DNA from 3 places in the Teichococcus aerofrigidensis genome. Region 1 is predicted to be linked to each of the others. Evidence: riboswitches for the same ligand, from Rfam matches in the RefSeq annotation. Region 1 holds a riboswitch; each other region holds the start of a gene.

Region 1 (2,256 bases):
GCCGGCCGAGGGTTCGATCAGCCGGTTCAGCAGCCGCAGCAGGGTGGATTTGCCGGAGCCGGAGAGGCCCATGATGACGAAGATCTCGCCGGCATGGATGTCGAAGCTGGCGTCGTTGACGCCGAGGGTGCAGCCGGTCTCGGCCTTGATGGTGTCCTTGTCGCGGCCCTGCCGCACCATGCGGAGCGCGGCGTCGGAATCGTCGCCGAACACCTTGTAGACATGCCGGAGGGCGATCTTCACCGGGGCCTGCTCGGCCATCGGGTCGGTGGTGGCCCCGCCGGGCCGGTCGGCCGGGATCGCCGCCGGGGGTGACGGGGGGGTCTGCGCTGGATTGTCCATGTGTCTGCCTTGCGGTCTGCCCTCCGCCGGGCGGGGGCGGACACCTCCATGATCGGTTCCAAGGGGTGGCGGCCACGAGGGGCCAGGCCCGGCCAGTTTCAGCCGCGCCGCCCCGAAAATGACACAATTCTGTGCCGCCACATCTATTGGCGGGGAAACCTAATACAGCCTTGTCTCAGAGTCTACCGAAAATCGCATTTCCGGCCGCGCCGCCGAATGGATTACCGCGATAACGCCGCCCTGGTGATATAGACCCTTCGTGATTTCTTTCGAAATCTCCCTATTCAAGTAATTTACACTTTATCCCTATTACGTATTGCCCCGCTTGTTCCATTCCCGAAGTCATGGGAACTTCGCGGCCAAGCTGCGCCCGGAGGCGGGCCGGATCGAATTGTGTCTTTCGCCCGGGGCTGACCCGTTGTGGCGGCGGCGTCGCGGTTTCAGCCGGGGGGGGGGGGGGGGGGGGGGGGGGGGGGGGGCGGCCGCCCCCCCCCCCCCCCCCCCCCCGCCTAGGAGACGGCCAGATGGTCTCCCGCCATCGGCGGCTGCCGGGGCGGGGGTGAAAAGGGAATGCGGTGCGGGCTCCCCGGGGCCCCAGGCCGCGGCTGCCCCCGCAACTGTAGGCGGAGAGCGGCCCGCCGACATGCCACTGGCCGCGCCGCGAGGGGTGGCCGGGAAGGCCGGCGGGGCGCGCCCGATCCGTGAGCCAGGAGACCTGCCATCCCCATCGGATCGTGCCACCGGGCGGGGTGCCCCGGCGGGCGGCGATGTGTCCGGGGGTTCCGTCCTCCCGGCGCCTCGACCCGGTCGCCGCATGGCGCCGGGCGGTCGGCACTCCGTGACCGCCTCGCGACGGAGGACCGCCGTGCCGATGATCGAGCCGAACCGGGAGCCGCCCACGCTGCTGGTCTGCGTCACCTGCCGCGCCGACCGGCCGCTCGCCGAGGGTGAGACGCCGCCCGGCCGCCGGCTGCACGACGCCGTGGCGGCGGCGCTGGCCGCCCATCCCGCGCCGCCGGTCGCGCTGCGCCCCGTCACCTGCCTGGCCGTCTGCGAGCGCGGCTGCGCCGCCGCCATGACCGCGCCGGGCAAGTGGAGCTATCTGCTCGGCCATCTGGAGGCGGGGCAGGCCGCCGACCTGCTGGCCTATGGCGCCACCTACGCCGCCCATCCCAGCGGCGCCGTGCTGCCCTCCCGCCGCCCCGAATCGCTGCGCCGCGCCGTGCTCGGCCGGCTGCCCTCCCTCCTTCCCGCCCCGGAGTCCGCCGCATGAGCACGCTGGAGAAGACCCCCGCCACCATCGTCACCGGCTTCCTCGGCGCCGGGAAGACGACGCTGCTGCGCCAGGTGATGGCGCAGGCGGAGGGGCGGCGCATCGCCATCATCGTCAACGAGTTCGGCGCGCTCGGCATCGATGGGGAGACGCTGAAGAGCTGCGGCATCCCGGGCTGCGCCGAGGAGAACATCGTCGAGCTGGCCAATGGCTGCCTCTGCTGCACCGTGGCCGACGACTTCATCCCGACCATGCAGGCACTGCTCGACCGGCCGGAGCCGCCGGAGCACATCCTGATCGAGACCTCCGGCCTCGCCCTGCCGAAGCCGCTGATCAAGGCCTTCAACTGGCCCGGCATCCGCTCCCGCGTCACCGTCGATGGCGTGATCACCGTGGTCGACGGCCCCGCCGTGGCCGAGGGCCGCTTCGCCGACGACCCCGCGGCGGTCGCGGCGCAGCGCGCGGCCGACCCGTCGCTCGATCACGACAACCCGCTGGCCGAGGTCTACGAGGACCAGCTCGCCAGCGCCGACCTCGTGGTGCTGAACAAGGCCGACCTGCTGGATGCCGCCGTGCTGGAGCGGCTGACCGGCGAGATCGCCGCCGGCCTGCCGCGCGCCGTCAAGGTGGTGCCGGCCCGG
Region 2 (2,256 bases), on a different contig from region 1:
GCGGATCGCCTGGGCATCGGCGGTGAAGCGGGCGGCATGGCGGGCCGGGGCGTCATGCGCGACCAGCGCGAGGTCGGTGCGGGTCAGGGCGCGGAACAGGTCGTTCTGGATGCGCTCGATGACGCGCAGCACCACCGCCTGCACCGAGATGGCCTGGCCGTACTGCGCCAGCGACTTCGCGGCGGTGAGCAGGATGATGGCCGGCGGGATCAGCCAGACGATGCGCCCGTCGCCGGCGGTGAACAGGTCGAAGGCCTGCTGGATGACCAGCGGATAGAGCGCGGTCAGCCCCGCCAGCGCCCCGGTGCAGACCAGGGCGAGCAGGATGCCGCCCTTGTGATGCCGGACATAATGCCGCCAGAGGCGGGCGGTCAGGGCGCGGGTGGTCTCGGGGGGCGGAAGGGCAGCGGCCATGCCGCCGCGCTTAGAGCCTTCGGGGGCGGCGGCAAAGGGGCTTCTGTCCGGACCGGTGGCCACTGGAGCCGGCTTGCCAGATCTATTTAACATAAGTATATCTTTATGTGTCGCCGGTCCCGCGCGAGCGGGTGAAAAGGGAACGCCGTGCGCTCCGGCCGGGCCATCGCGCCCGGGAGCCAGTCGGCGGCTGCCCCCGCAACTGTCAGCGGCGTGCCGCTGGCCCATTCGCCGTGGAAGCCTCCGCGGCGGGCCACTGCGCCACCCTCCGGGGCGCGCGGGAAGGCCGGGCCGGCGGTGTCCTGGGCGCCATGCCCCGGAACGCCGCGAGCCAGGAGACCTGCCGGCGTCGCACCAGACCAGGCCGCCGGGCGGGGTGAACCGGAGGCAGGACCGAGAGCATGACGACCTTCCAACGGGGCCCCTCCGGCCCGGCCACCGCCACCGCCCGGCCGGAGGGCGGCGCATGACCGTCGCCGCCAATCTGGGCTTCCCCCGCATCGGCGCCCGGCGCGAGCTGAAATCCGCGCTGGAGGCGCACTGGGCGGGCGAACTGGACGAGGCCGGTCTGCTGGAGGCCGCGCGGGGCCTGCGCCAGCGGCACTGGCAGCTCCAGGCCGGCCAGGGCATCAGCCACATCCCGAGCAACGATTTCGCGCTCTACGACCAGGTGCTCGACACTGCCGGCATGCTGGGCGCCATCCCCGAGGGCTATGGCTGGCGAGGTGGGCCGGTGTCGCTCGCGACCGCCTTCGCCCTGGCGCGCGGCGCGCGTGGCACCGCGGCCGAGCGGTCCGCCGGCATCGCGGCCGGCCTGCCGGCGCTCGAGATGACCAAGTGGTTCGACACCAACTACCACTACCTGGTGCCGCGCCTCTCCGCCGGGCAGCGCTTCGAGCTGACGGAGAACCGCCCCCTGGCGGCCTTCCGCGAGGCCCTGCCGCTGCGCACCCGCCCGGTGCTGCTCGGCCCGGTCAGCTTCCTGCTGCTCAGCAAGACGGAGGACGGCTCGGACCCGCTCGGCCTGCTGGACCGCCTGCTGCCGCTCTATGCCAGGCTCCTGGGCGAACTGGCCGCAGCGAACTGCGCCTGGGTGCAGATGGACGAGCCCGCCCTGGCGCTCGATCTCCCCGAGGCGGCGCGCGAGGCCTTCCGCCGCGCCTATGCCGCCCTGGCGGAGGGCGCCACGCCCGACCTGCTGCTGACCAGCTATTTCGGCCCGATGGCCGACAATCTGGCCACCGCCGCCAGCCTGCCGGTGGCCGGGCTGCATCTCGACCTGGTTCGCGGCGCGGCCGACCTGGAGCCGGCGCTCGATCTGCTCCCCCCGGAGCGCTGGCTGTCGCTCGGTCTGGTGGACGGCCGCAATGTCTGGCGTTGCGACCTGCGCGCGGCGCTGGGCACCCTGCGGCGGGTGGCGGAGCGGCGGGGGACACGGCGGCTGATCGTCGCCCCCTCCTGCAGCCTGCTGCATGTCCCGGTCGATCTGGCGCAGGAGGGCGGGGAGGGCCAGCGGGGGCTCGACCCGGCGGTACGGTCCTGGCTCGCCTTCGCCACCCAGAAGCTGGAGGAGGTGGCCGCCCTGGCACGCGGCCTGGACGAGGGCGAGGCCGCCATCGCCCAGGCCCTGGCCGCCAGCGACCGGGCGCGGCAGGGGCGGGCGGAGAGCGCCGCCGCGCACCGGCCCGAGGTGCGGGCGCGCCTCGCCGCCGTGACGCCGGAGATGGCCCGGCGCGCCGGCGCCTTCCCGGCCCGCCGCGCGGCACAGCGGGCACGGCTCGGCCTGCCCGACTTTCCCACCACCACCATCGGCTCCTTCCCGCAGACGCCCGAGGTGCGGCA
Region 3 (2,256 bases), on a different contig from region 1:
CCGCGCCGCACCGCCTCCATCTGGCTCGTCACCGGATCGCTGCGGAGGAACTCCAGCTTCTTCTCGTAGTCATCGGCCGGGAAGCGGCGCCGGTCCATGCGCGCGATGACCAGCACCGAGGGATTGGCCCGCGCGATGGTCTCCCAGCCGACCGTCGGCCACTCCTCGTCCGACTGCACCACGTTCCGCAGGCCGAGGGTGCGCATCATGTAGCCGGGGATGCCCTTTTGCCCGGCCATGTAGGGGTCGAGGTCGAGATCGGCGCTGGAGAACCAGAAGGCGGCCGAGGCATCCTTCAGCCCGAGACCCCGCGCCCGCTCCACCGCCCGCGCCTCGCGCGCGCGGAGGTCGGCGACGAGCGCCTCGCCCGCGCCGCGCCGGTCGAAGATCGCGGCGAGCTGGCCGATGCCCTTGTAGAGGCTCTCGGTCGAGAAGGCGGCGGTGCGGGTGCCGTCGGCGCCGACCAGGTTGTTCTTGCCCTCGCAATCGGCGGGCATGATGTAGGTCGGGATGCCGAGCTCGTGGAACTGCGGCCGGGTGCCGACCACGCCCTGCGGCCCGATCATCCACTCGAACTGCGTCGCCACCAGTCCGGGCCGCTTGGCGATCACCGATTCGAAGCTCGGCGCGTTGTTGTCGAGGCGCGGCACCTTGTCATTCTGCGCCCGGAACTCGGGCAGCACGTTGTTGAACCAGAGCGCGGTGCCGGCCATGCGCCCGCCCGCGCCCAGCGCGTAGAGGATCTCGGTGGCGGACTGTCCGATGGTGACGGCGCGGTCCGGCGGGCCGGCGAAGGTCAGCCGCTCGCCGCAATTCTCCACCGTCAGCGGATAGGCGGTGGCCTGCGACGCGGGCGCGGCGGCCGGCTGGGCCAAAGCGGGGGCGAGGGGCAGCAGCAGGTGCAGGCCGAGGCCCGCCGCCACGGCCTGGAGGGACGCAAACCTCATGACGCAGATCTCCGGTCAGGATGGCGCCGGCGGCGCGATGGCCAGGCGGGGCATTCCGGAGAGGCGGCACGCGGGCGCGGGCCGCGCTGGAGGTCGCGTTGCAGCACGTTCATCGGCATCCCTGCCCGGACAACCCCGCCCGGCTGGTGGTCACACGTGCCGGCAGGTCTCCTGACTGGCGGGTCAGTGCCTGATCCCGCCTTCCCGGGCGGCCTCCCTGCGGAGGCATCCCAGTGGCCTGCCGGGATCCGGCTCGCCGCCTACAGTTGCGGGGGCAGTCCCGTTTCATGGCGCGCGGCCATGGCGGGTTCCCTGTTAGGTCCTCTCGGACACCGACGCGGCACCGGTAATGGAAGGCCGCCGGGCTGGCAAGACAAAAGCCCGGCCGCCGCCGCGGAGCGCCCATGCCGCGGCCCAGCTTGCAACCGGAGCGTGCCCGGCCCTAGCTTCCCGCCCGTATTGTAAGATTCTGCCAGGAGTGACGGCGGTCCATGTGTGAGAAATGCGGCAGCCTCCTGGCCTGCCTCGCCGCCCCGCCGGCGGACGACACCGCCACCACGGCCCTCGCCGGCACGCTGAAGGCCCAGGAGGCCCCGGTGCGGATGGCCACCGCCTCCGGCAACACGGCGGTGGATGCCCTGATCTCCGGCCCCGCCTGGGGCGGCCCGGTGCGCTTCGGATTCCCGCAATCCGCCGGCGCCTATGGCGGCGGCTCCAGCGAGGCGCTCACCGGCTTCCTGCCGGTCTCCTCGGCGCAGCAGGCCGTGGCGCGCGCCGCGCTGCTCGGCACCGCCTCGGGCGAGACCGCGCTGCTGCACGCCTTCCCGGTCACCGGCTTCACCCTGCTGCAGGTCAGCGAGGCGGCCGCCAGCCAGGCCGAGATCCGCTTCGCCCAGTCCTCGCAGCCCCCCACCGCCTGGGCCTATTCCCCGGGCAGCAGCGACAAGGCGGGGGATGTCTGGTTCGGCGACCGCTACGACTACCGCCACCCGGCGCTCGGCGATTACGCCTACGAATCCCTGCTGCACGAGCTGGGCCACGCGCTCGGCCTCAAGCATCCGCACGAGGCCACCGGCATCACCGGACAGGCGATGGAGACCGCCTGGGACAACAGCGAATTCACGGTGATGAGCTACCGCAGCCATTCCGGCGGCACGCTCGGCCAGCTCACCGCCGGGCCGTGGGACCTGCCGCAGACCTACATGATGCTCGACATCGCCGCGCTGCAGACGCTCTACGGCGCCGATTACGGCCTGCGGGACGGCGACACGCGCTACAGCTGGAACCCCGCGACCGGCGAGATGTCGAT

The links. Region 1 has a riboswitch for cobalamin ahead of ACVMLK_RS13580 (DUF1636 family protein). Riboswitches for the same ligand answer to the same signal wherever they lie in the genome.
Region 2: linked by a shared signal. The riboswitch ahead of metE (5-methyltetrahydropteroyltriglutamate--homocysteine S-methyltransferase) and the one ahead of ACVMLK_RS13580 (DUF1636 family protein) in region 1 are both predicted to bind cobalamin.
Region 3: linked by a shared signal. The riboswitch ahead of ACVMLK_RS12685 (ABC transporter substrate-binding protein) and the one ahead of ACVMLK_RS13580 (DUF1636 family protein) in region 1 are both predicted to bind cobalamin.

Annotation. Positions count from the first base shown of each region.
Region 1 covers NZ_JBSXMU010000063.1:954-3,209, reverse strand. The annotation lists gene proV (glycine betaine/L-proline ABC transporter ATP-binding protein ProV) at 1-261, opposite strand, end outside; cobalamin riboswitch at 852-1,079, shown strand; gene ACVMLK_RS13580 (DUF1636 family protein) at 1,214-1,615, shown strand; gene cobW (cobalamin biosynthesis protein CobW) at 1,612-2,256, shown strand, end outside.
Region 2 covers NZ_JBSXMU010000023.1:3,626-5,881, reverse strand. The annotation lists gene ACVMLK_RS07510 (ABC transporter ATP-binding protein) at 1-414, opposite strand, end outside; cobalamin riboswitch at 512-776, shown strand; partial or broken gene metE (5-methyltetrahydropteroyltriglutamate--homocysteine S-methyltransferase) at 881-2,256, shown strand, end outside.
Region 3 covers NZ_JBSXMU010000054.1:20,162-22,417, forward strand. The annotation lists gene ACVMLK_RS12685 (ABC transporter substrate-binding protein) at 1-947, opposite strand, end outside; cobalamin riboswitch at 1,092-1,299, opposite strand; gene ACVMLK_RS12690 (M10 family metallopeptidase) at 1,439-2,256, shown strand, end outside.